4 regions of the Cryobacterium sp. TMT1-66-1 genome follow, and region 4 is predicted to be linked to each of the others. Evidence: riboswitches for the same ligand, from Rfam matches in the RefSeq annotation. Region 4 holds a riboswitch; each other region holds the start of a gene.
What was found. A riboswitch is a leader RNA that binds a small molecule or an ion and turns the genes downstream of it on or off. The one in region 4 is predicted to bind thiamine pyrophosphate.
Positions count from the first base shown of each region.

Region 1 (3,510 bases), on a different contig from region 4:
CCAGAAATCTGGGGGCTGAGCAACGGTTCGAGCACCCGCGCTGCGCGAACGGTGATGGCCTCGACGCCCAGTCCGTTGACTACCTGCACGCCGTGCAGGTCGGCGAGCGCCTGCCGGTCGGCCGCGTCTGCGCCCACATTCAGGGTTCTCGTACGCTGGTAACCGGTCAGGTAGCTGTCGGGCGCGAGCGAGTCGATGAAGCCGGGATACAGGTTCGAGGAGGCGAGCATGAGCTCGAGCAACGCCTCCTCCTGGTAGTGCAGTTCGCTGACCGCGGCGAGCATTCCGGCCGCAGCAAAAGTGGCACCACCGGCCGGATCCGGGTCGATGACGGCCACCGTGCGGCCGGACTGCGCTACAGCCCAGGCGATGCCGAGCCCGATCACGCCGCCGCCGATGACGGCTACGTCGACCGTACGCTGTGCGCGCCGCTCACTCATCGTGTGCACCGAGGCCGGGCCGAAGCCCTTTAGGGTTGGTCGCATGGACCCGATCACCGCCCGGCTGTATCTCTGCACCGATGCCCGTACGGAGCGCGGCGATTTCGCCGACTTCGTGACGGCCGCGTTCGCCGGCGGGGTCGACATCATCCAACTGCGGGACAAGACCATCGATGCCGCCGAGGAGCTCGACTATCTCGAGATTCTGCGTTCGGTCGCCGACCGACACGCCCGGCTCTGGGCGGTCAACGACCGCGCGGATATCGCCGTTCTCGCTGGAGCGCCGGTTTTTCATGTCGGCCAGACGGACCTGCCGCTGCCCGCCGCCCGCACGCTGCTCGGCGACGCGGCCCGCATCGGCTTGTCGACCCATACCACCGGACAAGTGGATGCCGCTCTCGTAACTGACCGTCTGGATTATTTTTGCGTCGGCCCGGTCTGGGCCACGCCCACCAAACCCGGTCGGGCAGCGGTCGGAACCGGTCTGTTGCGCTATGCGGCCGAGCAGAGCGCATCCGCTGGCAGCCTTCGCCCGTGGTTTGCGATCGGCGGGATCGACCTCGGCACCATCGACCAGGTGGTCGAAGCCGGCGCCACCCGGGTGGTCGTGGTGCGCGCGATCACCGACGCCGATGACCCGACGGATGCCGCCGAGCGGCTTCTCGCCAGCCTCCCGCCGCTCGGCTAGTCGCGCCCACGTCGTCGCCCCGTTCATCTCATGCCCGCAATCAGGGCAGAATTCGCACGGTCGAAAAGTCGATGAAAGTGGTGGATCGGCCCGTTTCCCTGCCCGACCTCGAGCTCGTCGGCGTGGGCCAGGGCGTCGTGGAGCCAGTCTTTCACTTCGGCCAGGGACTTCGCCCAGTTACCGGTTCTGGCCTGCACCGTGGCCATCGCCGAGGAGAGTGAGCATCCGGTGCCGTGGGTGTTTGTGGTGCGGATGCGCGGCAGGGCGACCTCGACCACGCACTGGGCAAGCAGCCCGTGGGTGTTGACCAGGGCATCTGGGCAGCTCGTTTCGTTGAGATGGCCGCCCTTGACCAGTACGGTAGCACCCGTGCTGTCCGACAATCGTTTGCCCTGCGCGAGGGCCTCCGCCCAGTTGGCGGCCGGCGGCTCAGCGAGCAGAACGGCCAGCTCGGGAACGTTGGGCGTGACCAGGTCAACGTGGCAAATCAGGTCGCGCAGCGCCTGCTCGGCTGCCGGGTCGAGCAGGCGGTCGCCGCTCGTTGCCACCATCACCGGGTCGAGTACGACCAGCGGCGGACGGCACCGGAAGAGCCAGTCGCGCACCTCGGTGATCACATCGAGCTGCGCAAGCATGCCGATCTTCACGGCGTCGATGGTCACATCGTCACTGACAGCGTTCAATTGCTCGCGCAGAAAATCGATCGGCGGGATGTGAACCGAACGCACCCCGCGCGTATTCTGCGCCACCAGTGCACTCACCACAGCCATGCCGTAGCCGCCGTTGGCCGCGATGCTCTTGAGGTCGGCCTGGATGCCGGCACCGCCGGTCGGATCGGTACCCGCGATACTGAGGACTCGGGGAATCTGCCGCAGGGCAGGCTGGGTTCGATCGATCATCCGTGACATTCCTTCGCTAGTACTAACTAGACAGGTTCAACGGGTATTGATCTCAGCACGCACAGTCTGTGCGGCACCCCGTGTCAAGACTCCAGCCTATACGCGCGCCGGCCGTCAGCACACAAGGGGTCGGGCGGCCGCAACCGCCCGCCCTGGTGACACGGATCTAGTGCACCGACTTGCGCTCGTAGAGCGCCCGTGACCAGACGTAACTAACGGCCACGATCACGACGCACCACCCGATGGCGAACACGGGGTTCCAGCCGAGTGGGGTGCCGAGCAGCAGCCCGCGAGTTGTCTCGATGAACGGAGTGAAGGGCTGGTACTGTGCGAACCACTGCAGCCACACCGGCATCGAGTCGGTCGGCACGAAGCCGCTGCCGAAGAGCGGCAGCACGGTGAGAACGAGGGGCATATTGCTCGCCGTTCAGGAGTTTGTCGACCGCCGAAAACTGGCCGGTGCGGCCGATGACGGCGCGCACGCCGTCCTGGTCGCGCACGTCGAATGTTGATATTTCCCCATTGGGTACGGGCCCACACCGTAACGGCCTGCTCCGATGCCTCCGGAGCGCTCTCGCCGACGAGCTCATTGCGCACGTGGCCATCTTTCGACGACAGGTCGAGCCAGGCCGGCACGCCCGGCTTGACGCCGATGGTGACCTGGCCGAATCCGCTCTCGACCTGCACGGAACCGCATGAAACCTCCCGCAGCGGGATGCTCCCGTATGCGGTCTTTGCCGAAACGGATGCCTGCACTCGCGTGATTTCCAGGTCGCCGTAGGACAGTTTCGCGTCGAGGTCACCGCCGACTTCATCGATCTGCGCGCTGCCGTGGGACGCTTTGAGTACGGCGTCGCCGGAGACCGTTCCGACCCGGATCTGGCCGTGGTCGGCGGTGATGTCGGCCGCACCCTGAATTGTGCGCACCGTTGCGTTGCCGTGTCCGGCGCGCAGGGACAGGTCGCCGGTGGTACCGAGATCGACCGGACCCATCGAGGCTTTGAGGCGGGTGGCCCCGAGTCGGCCGACCGTTCGGACCCCGCCCACCGAGACCTCGGCGGTGAGCCGCGACCCGCTCGGCAGCAAGTCGCTCGGCCGCAGCGCGCGTATCTGCGCTGCCGTTGTCGGCGGCATCCGCTAGCTGGTGCTGCAGGTCGTTGACGTACTGTCCGAGTTCCATATCACCATGGTGATACCACGGCGGTTAGTCATAATAATGTCATGCTGGTCGGGGCTTCGGCCGACAGCTCGCGGAGCGCCGCCAGATGGCCGTCGATGGCCGCGCGGCCGCGCCGGGTGAGGGCCACGCTGGTGGTGCGGCGGGCATCCGCTCGTGCTGGCGAGGCTTGTTTCACGGTCACGACGTAGTCGAGCTCGATCAGGTTGCGGATGGTCTTCGAGAGCGTCGCCTCGGTCAGTTCCAATGTGGCGGCGATAGTGGTGAATTCCGCGGCGCCGGTCGCCCGAAGCAGCGCGCACAACC
Region 1 is NZ_SOGP01000010.1:36,636-40,145, reverse strand. It holds gene thiO (glycine oxidase ThiO) at 1-440, opposite strand, end outside; gene thiE (thiamine phosphate synthase) at 484-1,128, shown strand; partial or broken gene thiD (bifunctional hydroxymethylpyrimidine kinase/phosphomethylpyrimidine kinase) at 1,194-2,036, opposite strand; TPP riboswitch at 2,019-2,118, opposite strand; gene E3T29_RS20205 (ABC transporter permease) at 2,194-2,442, opposite strand; gene E3T29_RS20200 (hypothetical protein) at 2,463-2,726, shown strand; partial or broken gene E3T29_RS20195 (DUF4097 family beta strand repeat-containing protein) at 2,733-3,020, opposite strand; gene E3T29_RS20470 (hypothetical protein) at 3,037-3,168, shown strand; gene E3T29_RS08410 (transcriptional regulator) at 3,236-3,510, opposite strand, start outside.
Region 1: linked by a shared signal. The riboswitch ahead of thiD (bifunctional hydroxymethylpyrimidine kinase/phosphomethylpyrimidine kinase) and the one ahead of E3T29_RS04585 (ECF transporter S component) in region 4 are both predicted to bind thiamine pyrophosphate.

Region 2 (3,510 bases), on a different contig from region 4:
TGCGCGGCTTTGATCGCGGTGACGGCGCGCAGGCCCTCGGCCTTGATCAGCGGGGTGCCGAGCTCGATGATGTCGACGTGCGGGGCGACCTGCGCGGCGAGCGCGAGCGCGGCGTCGGTGGTCAGTACGTCCATTGCTACCTGAAGCTTCATGGGGTTCTACTTTCTGTTGGGGTAAGCGGTCTGTGGTTTTCAGGACGGGGCCTGGGCCCTATCCGGTTTGTTACTCGAGGTTGGCGTGACGCGGCCAGAGCTCGGCGGCCGTCGCACCGCTTCGCTGCCAGAGCGTGTGGAATAGGGCGTCGCCCACCAGCAGCACGGACTGTTCGAACAGCCCGCCCGAGTACTGCGCCGACACCTGCCCGGCGTGGTCCTGCTTGGCGGCCGCGGGGATGACCACGGTCACCGCGGCGAGGTGCCCGAGGGGCGACTCCGGCGCCGTGGTCAGCGCGAGAACGTTCGCACCCACACCGTGAGCCGTCTCGGCGGCGCGCACGATGGCGCCCGTCGTTCCGGATCCGCTGGCCACCAGCAGCAGGTCGCCCTGCGCAATCGCCGGGCTGGTGACCTCGCCGACCACGTGCACGTCAAGGCCCAGGTGCATGAGCCGCATCGCGGTCATCTTCAATGCCAGCCCGGAACGGCCGGCTCCCAGCACGAACACCCGCGGTGCCACAGCGAGCAGACTCGCCGCGTCATCCAGCACCACAGAAGCGGATGCCGCCCGCAGCGCGTCCACGACGCGGCCATTCTCGGCGAAAATGAGACCGAGGGCATCCGCTGTGGTGGGGGTGGTTGTAGTTTCGGTCATGGGTCAATACTTCACTCTTTCGAGTGGGCGTGCGGCCCGCCAAACGAATGGTTTTACTACCCAAACGAATGGCTCCGGGCAGGCTCCACGGACGGTTCGGATAGGCTATCCGTATGACCTTCCTCGCCGATTCACCCGTGCAGACCGCGCGCAGCATGGCCGCCGAACGCTCCAAGCTCATCGCCGACCTCACGGACGCGCACGCGACCACGCTGGAATCCCTGCTCGCCGTGCTGCGCTCGAGCAGCACGAGTGACACCGCTGCCCGCCAGAAGGCCACCGAACTCGCCGCCGCGGCGATGGTCGCCCTGCGCGCGGTGAGCGACCTCGACCGGAGCCTCACCGAAGAACCTGTTGCCCGCGCCTTCGAACGTCTCAAAAATGACCTGCGTCCGCTGGTGCGCTTCGGCGACCTCGACGTGCAGTTCATCGAGCCGCCGGTCAACGGCCGCGCGCTGCCCGGCGAAGTCGCCCACGAGGCCAGGGCCATCGTGCGCGGCGCCGTGCTCGCCCTGGTCGAGCAGACCGGGGTCGCGCGGGTGCGCGTTCAGTGGGACTGCGACGGCAGCAACCTGCTGATTCGCATTCGCGACGACGGACCGGGCGACCTCGACGCCGAGGTTCCGAGCGTTCGCCAGCTGGCCGCCCGCGTCGTGGCGCTCAGCGGAACGCTGGGTGTCGAGGCGACCGCCGGCTGGGGGTCGGAGATGGCGGTGTCGCTGCCGCTCGACGCGCCCACGGCATCCGTTTCGGCGGCGGCAGCCTGGGGCCTCAGCCCGCGCGAGCGCGGCGTGCTCGAGCTTGTGGCGTCGGGCGCGCGCAACAAGGCGATTGCCGAGGCGCTGACCATCAGCGAGAACACCGTGAAGTTTCACGTGGCCAACCTGCTGCGCAAGGTCGGCGCCTCGACCCGCGCCGAACTCGCCTCCCTCGCCCGCTGAACGGATGCCCGGCGCGCCGCCAGCACGCCGGCCGCCGCGAGCATGGACAGGACTCACGCTAGGGTGAAGGAGTCAGAAGACACACAACCCACGGGAGCGCGCACCAGCGAGCTGAGAGGACGGCCAGGGCCGTCGACCGTTGAACCTGTCCGGGTAATGCCGGCGTAGGAAGTTCGAGAACATGCGCACACTTGACGAAATCTCCATGTCTGAAACCGTCACCACCGGCCCGATCCAGGGCAGCAGCAAACGCTACGAACCGGTGCCGGCCTGGCCAGGGCTCGAAATTCCGGTTCGCCGGGTGAACCTCAGCAACGGCGAACACTTCGACCTGTACGACACGTCCGGCCCATACACCGATGACACGGCCACGATCGACCTCGAGAAGGGGCTGCCGAAGACCCGGGCCGGGTGGGAGCATCCGCTGCCCATCGACGGCGCTGCGACCCAGCTGGTCTGGGCCCGGGCCGGCATCGTCACCCCGGAGATGGCCTACATCGCCGCCCGCGAGGGCGTCTCTGTCGAGCTCGTGCGCGACGAGGTAGCCCGCGGCCGCGCGGTCATTCCGGCCAACCGCATGCACCCCGAGAGCGAGCCGATGATCATCGGCAAGGCCTTCACCGTGAAGATCAACGCGAACATCGGCAACTCCGCCGTGACCTCGTCGATCGCCGAAGAGGTCGAAAAAATGGTCTGGGCCGCCCGCTGGGGCGCCGACACCCTGATGGACCTCTCCACCGGCAAGGACATCCACCTCACCCGCGAGTGGATCATGCGCAACTCGCCCATTCCGGTGGGCACCGTTCCGCTCTACCAGGCCGTCGAAAAAGTCAACGGCGACCCGGCCCTGCTCACCTGGGAGATCTACCGCGACACCGTGATCGAGCAGTGCGAGCAGGGCGTGGACTACATGACCGTGCACGCCGGAGTGCTGCTGCGCTACGTGCCGCTCACCGCCAATCGGGTGACCGGAATCGTCTCCCGCGGCGGCTCGATCATGGCCGCCTGGTGCCTCGCCCACCATCAGGAGAGCTTTCTCTACACCCATTTCGTGGAGCTGTGCGAGATTCTGCGCCGCTACGACGTGACCTTCTCGCTCGGCGACGGGCTGCGTCCCGGCTCCATCGCCGACGCCAACGACGAGGCCCAGTTCGCCGAGCTGCGCACCCTCGGCGAGCTCACCAAGGTCGCCAAATCCTACGGCGTGCAGGTGATGATCGAAGGCCCCGGCCACGTGCCGATGCATAAGATCGTCGAAAATGTGCGCCTCGAGGAGGAACTTTGCGAGGAAGCCCCGTTCTACACGCTCGGCCCGCTCGCCACCGACATCGCCCCGGCCTACGACCACATCACGAGCGCGATCGGCGCGGCCATCATCGCCCAGGCCGGCACCGCCATGCTCTGTTACGTCACCCCCAAGGAACACCTCGGCCTGCCGGGCCGCGACGACGTGAAGACCGGAGTGATCACCTACAAGATCGCCGCCCACTCCGCCGACCTGGCCAAGCAGCATCCGCGCGCGCAGGAACGCGACGACGCCCTCAGCCGGGCCCGCTTCGAGTTTCGTTGGACCGACCAGTTCGCGCTCTCGCTCGACCCCGACACCGCGCAAAGCTTTCACGACGAGACGCTGCCCGCCGGCCCGGCCAAGGCCGCCCATTTCTGCAGCATGTGCGGTCCCAAATTCTGTTCCATGCGCATTTCAGCAGATGTTCGGGTGTACGCCGCAGAGAACGGCCTCACCAGCCTCGAGGCGATC
Region 2 is NZ_SOGP01000009.1:333,274-336,783, reverse strand. It holds gene hxlA (3-hexulose-6-phosphate synthase) at 1-152, opposite strand, end outside; gene hxlB (6-phospho-3-hexuloisomerase) at 223-810, opposite strand; gene E3T29_RS07380 (LuxR C-terminal-related transcriptional regulator) at 924-1,751, shown strand; TPP riboswitch at 1,831-1,939, shown strand; gene thiC (phosphomethylpyrimidine synthase ThiC) at 1,933-3,510, shown strand, end outside.
Region 2: linked by a shared signal. The riboswitch ahead of thiC (phosphomethylpyrimidine synthase ThiC) and the one ahead of E3T29_RS04585 (ECF transporter S component) in region 4 are both predicted to bind thiamine pyrophosphate.

Region 3 (3,510 bases), on a different contig from region 4:
CAACCCGGTAGCCGCGCTGCCAGCGGCAATTTTCTCGGTCTGGCATAACGTATCGGGTTCGGTGCTCGCCAGCTACTGGGCGCGCAAGGATCTACCGTCCGATGAGATTTCCGAATCCTTGCCGGTTACCGCCCGCGCCTAACCGGGGTCTGGCCAGTAATGGAACGGTGGTCGCAGCTTCACGCATTTGGCCAGATGTAAACCGAATCTACCGATAGGTACACAAGCTGGCGACGACGACAGCAATTGCGGTCGCAATGGCCGTTATCCAGGTCGGCACAAGATCATAAGGAACGCTGTCTCAGCGGAGATCCACGTGCTCACACGATAACCGGAGCGCACCGTGCTGGTGCGCCATCGATATTCAATTCCATGTGTCGAGGAGTGTATCCTGGCCCGCCGGGAGGCTGCTCGTCGCCACGTCACCCGCCCACCCGCCCGCCCGCGCGTCAGGATCCACGGTCAACCTCGCAGACTTCCGGCCGTCGCCGCCCCGGTCTCAGCATTAGCAAGTCGGTCACTCCCCCGGGGCTTTAGTACCTGCCGGACGAGGACCTACGCCGCGAACGGGGCCGGGCAGCTCCCAATTGCTCGATGGGCGACTGCGGCCGCCGCCAGGCGGCGCCGTGGTGGCCGCAACCCATAAGGAACGCATTGAAGTGGAGCTGGTGTGGGGCTGACCTGGCCGGCGCTGCCCTAGTTCATTACCAGGCCGCCGTCGACGACCAGGTTCTGCCCGGTGACCGACCGCGCCCAGGGGGAGGCAAAAAAGAGTACCGCATCCGCAAATTCGGCCGGGGTTGTCACTCTGCGTAGCGGGGTGGAGGCGGCGATGAAGTCGAACACGTCCTCGGGGGTAGCCGCGCTGGCATCCGTGGTGCGCAGCAGCCCGCCGGAGACCATGTTTACGGCGATGTTGTGCGGGCCGAGGTCTGAGGCGAGGGTGCGGGTTAGGGAGAGCAGGGCGGCCTTGGCGGCCGTGTAGTCGTGGTAGGGCACCACCGGGTTCTGAAACAGGTTGGTACCGATGTTGATGATGCGGCCAAACCCGACCTCGCGCATGCCTGCCAGCGCCTGCTGGGTTGTGTTCAGGGCACCGCGGACGCTGCCCGAGAATTGCGCCTGGAATTCGTCCCAGCTGATGTCGGCAGCGCCGGAGCGGGCGTCGCCGTTGAAGCTGAAATCGACCAACGCGTTATTGACCACCGTTGTCACGCTGGAGCCGAAATGTGCCTGCGCCTGCGTGAGCATTGCCGCGACCTGGGCCGGGTCGGTGACGTCGGCCTGTACGGCAAGAGCGTGTTCAGGCCCATAGCCGGAAGCCAAGGTTTCCGCCGCTGCGGCGCTGTTGCGATAGTTGATGACCACCCGGGCGCCCAGAGCCGCGAAAGCGTGCACGATGCTTTTACCCAGGCCGCGTGCGCCGCCAGTGACCAGGACAATCTGTTCTGCTATTTGCATGATTTTCTTCACCTTGGGTAAGGCGAAAGGACGAGATCCGGCACCAAAGCAGTGCACGTAATTCTCCGTGACATCCCTTCGCTAGTTCGAACTAGATCAGGTTCAACGGGTGTCATCTCAGCCGACCGTCATGCAGTCGGCACCCCGTGTCGCTGAAAACGAGTATACGCAACCGCCTGGTACCGGAAAATTCGCGTCCTGACAGTGAACGACGCTTTCTAGTCAGCGCTGATCTGGTGGCGGAAGCGATCGCGACGGCTGTGAAGGTTCCAGAGGTGCTCAGCGAGCACTGACGGGTCCTTCTCGGGATCGCCGGCGATGATGCGGCCGCCGATGATGAGCTGGGAGACCTGGATTCCTTCTTCTCCGAGGGCCTCGTTGAGCAGCTGTGCGTAGGCGGCCTGTCCAGCGAATGCGATTGATGTGCCGGTGACATTGCGGCCCGGGGTCACGGCGGATCCGCCGTTGACGAAGAGGATGGTGCCTCGGTTAGCGCCGAGGAAACGCATGCCGGGGAGGACCTGATGCACGGCGGTGACGGGTCCGTAGATGGAGAACTCGATTGGGCCAACGAGGTCGGCGGGAGTGGTCTCCAGAACCGGGCGCATGAAGTCCTTCTGCGGCAACGGGCTGTATTGCAGTACCTCGATCGGGCCGAGAGTTTCTGCGACCTGTTCGAGAGTGCGGGTGATGGAGGTCGGATCGCGCACGTCGGCGACGAAGCCGTGTGCTGAGATGCCCTCGGCCAGCAGTTCGGCGGCGAGGGCATCTACGCGTCCCTGGTGGCGGGCGATGAGCGCGACGGTGAAGCCTTCGGCCCCGAATCGCCGCGCGACGGCGGCCCCGAGTCCTGAGCCAGCTCCGATGATTGCGATAGTAGTCATAGCTGGTACAAGGGCCATGCTGTCCGAGAAATTCCGATACCCGCGCTGTGAGCTCCCGTGAGTGACGAGCCGTGGATTGGTAAGTCGCTCCGCTGCGTCCGGGCTTGGCCTGGCTGGTGGATACCGGGCCGGGAACGGGGCAGTTGGTGGTCAGCACCCAGCATTGACCGGATGCCGTGGACGCGACATCGAAGAGCGCCTGGTGGGTGAGGCCCAGTTTTTCACCGAGCACGAATGCTTCGCTGACGGCGATCATTGAGATGCCGAGGATCATGTTGTTGCAGATCTTTGCGGCTTGTCCGGCGCTCGGGTCGCCGCAGTGCACGATGCGCGCCCCCATCGTGGCAAGAATTGGTTCGGCGATCGCGAAGTCCGCCGCCGACGCCAGGCCGCGCGTCGAAGCAGTCCTCTCGCCGCTTGCAGCTCGGTCTCCATGTCGGCGAGGGTGAACAGTAGGGACTGTTGTTCGACGAGGAGCTAACCTTCATCGGGCACATAGAGACAGGATCGACAATCAGGTCCATGTAGTGCCAGAACTCGCGATGGTCGGCGTAAAACGATGTCGGGTGGGTAGACCGCGCTTACTGGTGCAGAGGAAGCCTTAACCCGAAAAATTATGTACTAGGTGATTCTCGCTGTGGCGGCCGACGCTCGCGACAACAAGTTATGGCCATCGTTGCGGTTCAGGATCAAGCAAACGCCCATCATGTACCCACCTGAATCGACCCGGAGCGATTTCTCGTTCAACCGGATGCTGTGTGAGCCTCTCCCCACCGTCTGACGCCGATGGGACGATACCACGCAGCGTTCCCGACCGCTCTCGCGAGCCCGGATCAGCCCGGGAACGCTGCGTCGTAGACCGCGCGAAGCTCGGCACTGTCAGCCCCGGTCACGCCGCATCCCGTGATCGTTCCATCGATTGCGCCGACGAGGTAGCTCTGGCCGACCTCGAAGGGCACGCCTGAGAAGTCGGAGGTCATCGTGTCGACCTGCGCCACCTCCACGCGGTCGGCGACGTCGCCGACAAAGCGCTCCGTGACCTCCAGCACAACGGTGTTGCCCTGGATCTGCAGCACCGTCGCGGCGAACGCCTGCTCCTGCGCCGCGACGGTCGCAGGCTCAAGCGGGAGGCAGCTGCCACTCGCCAGGCCTCCGCCCATGGGAG
Region 3 is NZ_SOGP01000025.1:138,263-141,772, forward strand. It holds gene E3T29_RS19355 (bile acid:sodium symporter family protein) at 1-142, shown strand, start outside; gene E3T29_RS19360 (3-oxoacyl-ACP reductase) at 697-1,461, opposite strand; TPP riboswitch at 1,518-1,618, opposite strand; gene E3T29_RS19365 (SDR family NAD(P)-dependent oxidoreductase) at 1,680-2,345, opposite strand; partial or broken gene E3T29_RS19370 (NAD-binding protein) at 2,431-2,718, opposite strand; partial or broken gene E3T29_RS20810 (hypothetical protein) at 2,712-2,780, opposite strand; gene E3T29_RS19380 (hypothetical protein) at 3,179-3,510, opposite strand, start outside.
Region 3: linked by a shared signal. The riboswitch ahead of E3T29_RS19360 (3-oxoacyl-ACP reductase) and the one ahead of E3T29_RS04585 (ECF transporter S component) in region 4 are both predicted to bind thiamine pyrophosphate.

Region 4 (3,510 bases):
TTTTTCGGTGGGCAGACAGGACGGCAGTGGGCGGCAGATTTCGGCGGACGACGTCGATGACCGTTCAGCGACGGTGCTGCACGTTGACCTCGATGCGTTCTTCGTGTCGGTCGAGCTGCTGTCGCACCCCGAATACGTACGCCTGCCGGTGATCGTGGGCCACCGCGGGGGTCGGTCGGTCGTCACGGCGGCCAACTATATTGCGCGGCGCTACGGCGTGAACTCAGCGATGCCGATGGCACTCGCCCTGCGGCAGTGCCCGAACGCGATCGTGCTCGAGCCGCACATGGGCCTCTACCGGGACTATTCCACCCGGGTGATGAGCATTTTCGACGACGTCACCCCGCTCGTGGAACGGCTTGGTATCGACGAAGCCTTCCTCGACGTGGCCGGCGCAACCAATCTGTTCGGCTCCCCGGCCGTGATCGGCGAACTCATCCGCGCGCGGGTGCTCGCCGAGACCGGGCTGGTCTGCTCCGTCGGCGCGGCATCGACCAAGTTCGTCGCGAAGCTTGCCTCCGGCCTGTCCAAACCCAACGGGCTGCTCGTCGTTCCGGCCGACGAAACGATCGAGTTCCTGCATCCGCTGCCCGTGACGGCCCTGTGGGGCGTGGGGGCGGCCACCGAGCAGACCCTGACCCGCCTCGGTCTGAAACTCATCGGCGACATCGCGCACGCGCCGCTGGACGTGCTGAAAAGGACGCTGGGGGAGGCATCCGGTCACAAGTTGTTCGAGCTGTCCTGGGGGCGTGACCCGCGTTCGGTGACGCTCGAGCGGGAGGAGAAGAGCGTTGGCCACGAGGTCACGTTTGAGCACGACGTGACCGACATTGACCGACTGCGCAGCGAGTTGCTGCGGCAGTGTGACCTCGTTGCGGCACGGCTGCGGAGGGGCGATCTGGTGGCCAGGCGCGTGTCACTCAAGCTGCGCTACACCGATTTCAGCACGGTTACCCGTTCGCGCACCCTCGCCGAGCCCAGCAATGTCGGGCGGCGCATCTACGAGGAGGCCGTGGCCGCGTTCGACCTACTGGCCGCGTCGGGCATCCGCGTGCGCCTGATCGGGGTGCGGGCCGAGCAGCTGGGTACGGCGTCGGGATCGGTGGGGCTGTGGGATCCCGACGAGGATTGGCGGGGCGCCGAGCTGGCGGTCGACTCCGTGACCGAGCGATTCGGGGCGGGAATCGTGCGTCCGGCCTCGTTCTTCAAGCCTCGCCCATAAGGCACGAGTCGGCTACCCTGTTGGAATGACCAGCCTTCCGGAAAAACTCGCAGAAACGTTCCGTTCCGCCGGTGTGAAATCGGCCTACGGTGACCCCGTGCAAATCGACGGCGTCACCCTCGTACCCGTTGCGCTCACCTATTACGGCTTCGGCGGCGGCGACGCCGGTGAGGGCGGTGCCGGATCGGGCGGAGGTGGGGGCGGAGTGTCGCTGCCGATCGGCGCCTACGTGAAGTCGGGCGGTACCGCCCGATTCGAGCCGAATGTCATCGCGCTGCTCGCCGTCGGCGTGCCGTTCCTGCTCGTGGCCGGCCGCGCCCTGGCCCGGGTGATCCGGGCCCTGAAGAAGTAGCCGCCCCCGGCTGATGTTGCCCGTGGACGGGGCCCAGACCCCGTCCACGGGCCCAGTTTATAGACTGGGCCCGTGGTTATAAGGTGGGCCCGGGCGACTGCCGCGCGGCTTGCGCGCAGAGCGGGAGCGGCGCGGCCAGCGCGGCCGACGCGCGAACCGACCCGCGAACCCGCCCTGCGTGAACCGACGGCGCAGCCAGCGTGGCAGCCGACGCCGCAGCCAAGCCGGAAAGTGCCACGGGCCGCTCACCGGCAGGCCCGCAGCGATACGACGGCGGCGCAGAATGAAGCGGCGCATCAATACGAGGTATAGCGCTGCCAGCACGAGCAGAATGCCGATGCTCATCTCGTGGTCCCCATGCCACAAGTCTAAGCGGGGCACTAGAATTGAACACGATCACGGGAGTCCGGTACACCGGGCTGAGAGGAAGCTGACCAAGCTTCGACCGTCGAACCTGATCTGGATCATGCCAGCGCAGGGAGGCTTCTCGATCCCGTGCCCTGTATTCACCTACGGAAAGGGCACGAACAGTGCACGCTACAACGACATCATTCAATCAGTCCAGCCGCGACGCATCGACGGCGAAAAAGCCGCGCAACTTTCGCTGGCGCGTCGTCGACATCGTCGTCGCGAGCGTCATTGGCGTTGCGAGCGGCGTCATCTTCTGGGCCTGGGGCCTCGCCTGGTCGCCGCTCAGCGCGATCCTCACGTTCACGCCCGGCCTCGAAGGCCTGTTGGCCGGCGGCTGGTTGTTTGCCGGAGTGCTCGGCGGCCTCATCATTCGCAAGCCCGGTGCGGCCCTCTACACCGAGGTCATCGCGGCCGTCGTATCGATGCTGATCGGCACCCAGTGGGGCTTCTCCACGCTCATCTGGGGCATCGTCGAGGGCCTCGGCGCGGAGATCGTGCTGGCCCTGTTCTTGTACGCCAACTGGCGTCTCGGCGTCGCCCTCCTCGCCGGCGCCGGCGCCGGCGTGGCCGTTGGGCTGCTCGACACGACCGTCAGCTATGCGGCACTGGATATCGGTTTCAAGGCCGTCTACTTCGTATCCGCTGTCGTATCGGGCACTGTGCTCGCCGGGCTGTTGTCCTGGCTTGCCGTGCGCGGCCTGGCCCGCACCGGCGCGCTCAGCCGATTCGCCGCCGGCCGGGAAGGTTCGCGCGCACCCGCCGCGATCAGTTAAGCGGATGCCAGCCCCTCGGTCGCACGCGTCCGCTCCCGGCCCGCAGATTCGGCCCGTGCAGATCGAAGCCCGAGGCTGGGGCTGGCGCCATGCCGGACGTCACAACCAAGCGGTGTCGAGGCTCGACCTGCGGATCGAGCCCGGCGAACGGGTCTTGCTGCTCGGGGCCAGCGGCGCTGGCAAGAGCACCCTGGTGCACGCGTTGGCCGGAGTGCTCGGCGCCGCCGAGGACGGCGACGAGACGGGCAGCCTGCTCATTGACGGCAGGCGCGCGGCCGCGGCCCGGGGTCGGGTCGGACTCGTGCTGCAGGACCCGGACTCCCAGGTGGTACTCGCCCGGGTCGGCGACGACGTGGCGTTCGGCTGCGAGAACCTGGCTGTTCCGCGGGCAGAGATCTGGCCGCGCGTGCGGCGTGCCCTTGCCGAGGTCGGTCTGAACCTGCCGCTCGACCATCCCACGTCGAGCCTGAGTGGCGGCCAGAAACAGCGCCTGGCCCTGGCCGGTGTGCTCGCCATGCAGCCCGGACTGCTGCTGCTTGACGAACCGACCGCGAACCTCGACCCGGTCGGGGTCATCGAGGTGCGTGACGCCGTCGTGCGCTCCCTCGACCATTCCGGGGCCACCTTCGTCGTCATCGAACACCGCGTTGAGGTCTGGCAGGACGTCGTCGACCGCGTCATCGTGCTCGACCCGGCCGGCGGTGCGCTGGCCGACGGGCCGACGCGCGAGATTCTCGCCATCCAGGGCGAGC
Region 4 is NZ_SOGP01000006.1:438,687-442,196, reverse strand. It holds gene dinB (DNA polymerase IV) at 8-1,222, shown strand; gene E3T29_RS04595 (hypothetical protein) at 1,248-1,574, shown strand; gene E3T29_RS04590 (hypothetical protein) at 1,632-1,919, opposite strand; TPP riboswitch at 1,963-2,072, shown strand; gene E3T29_RS04585 (ECF transporter S component) at 2,105-2,758, shown strand; gene E3T29_RS04580 (ABC transporter ATP-binding protein) at 2,763-3,510, shown strand, end outside.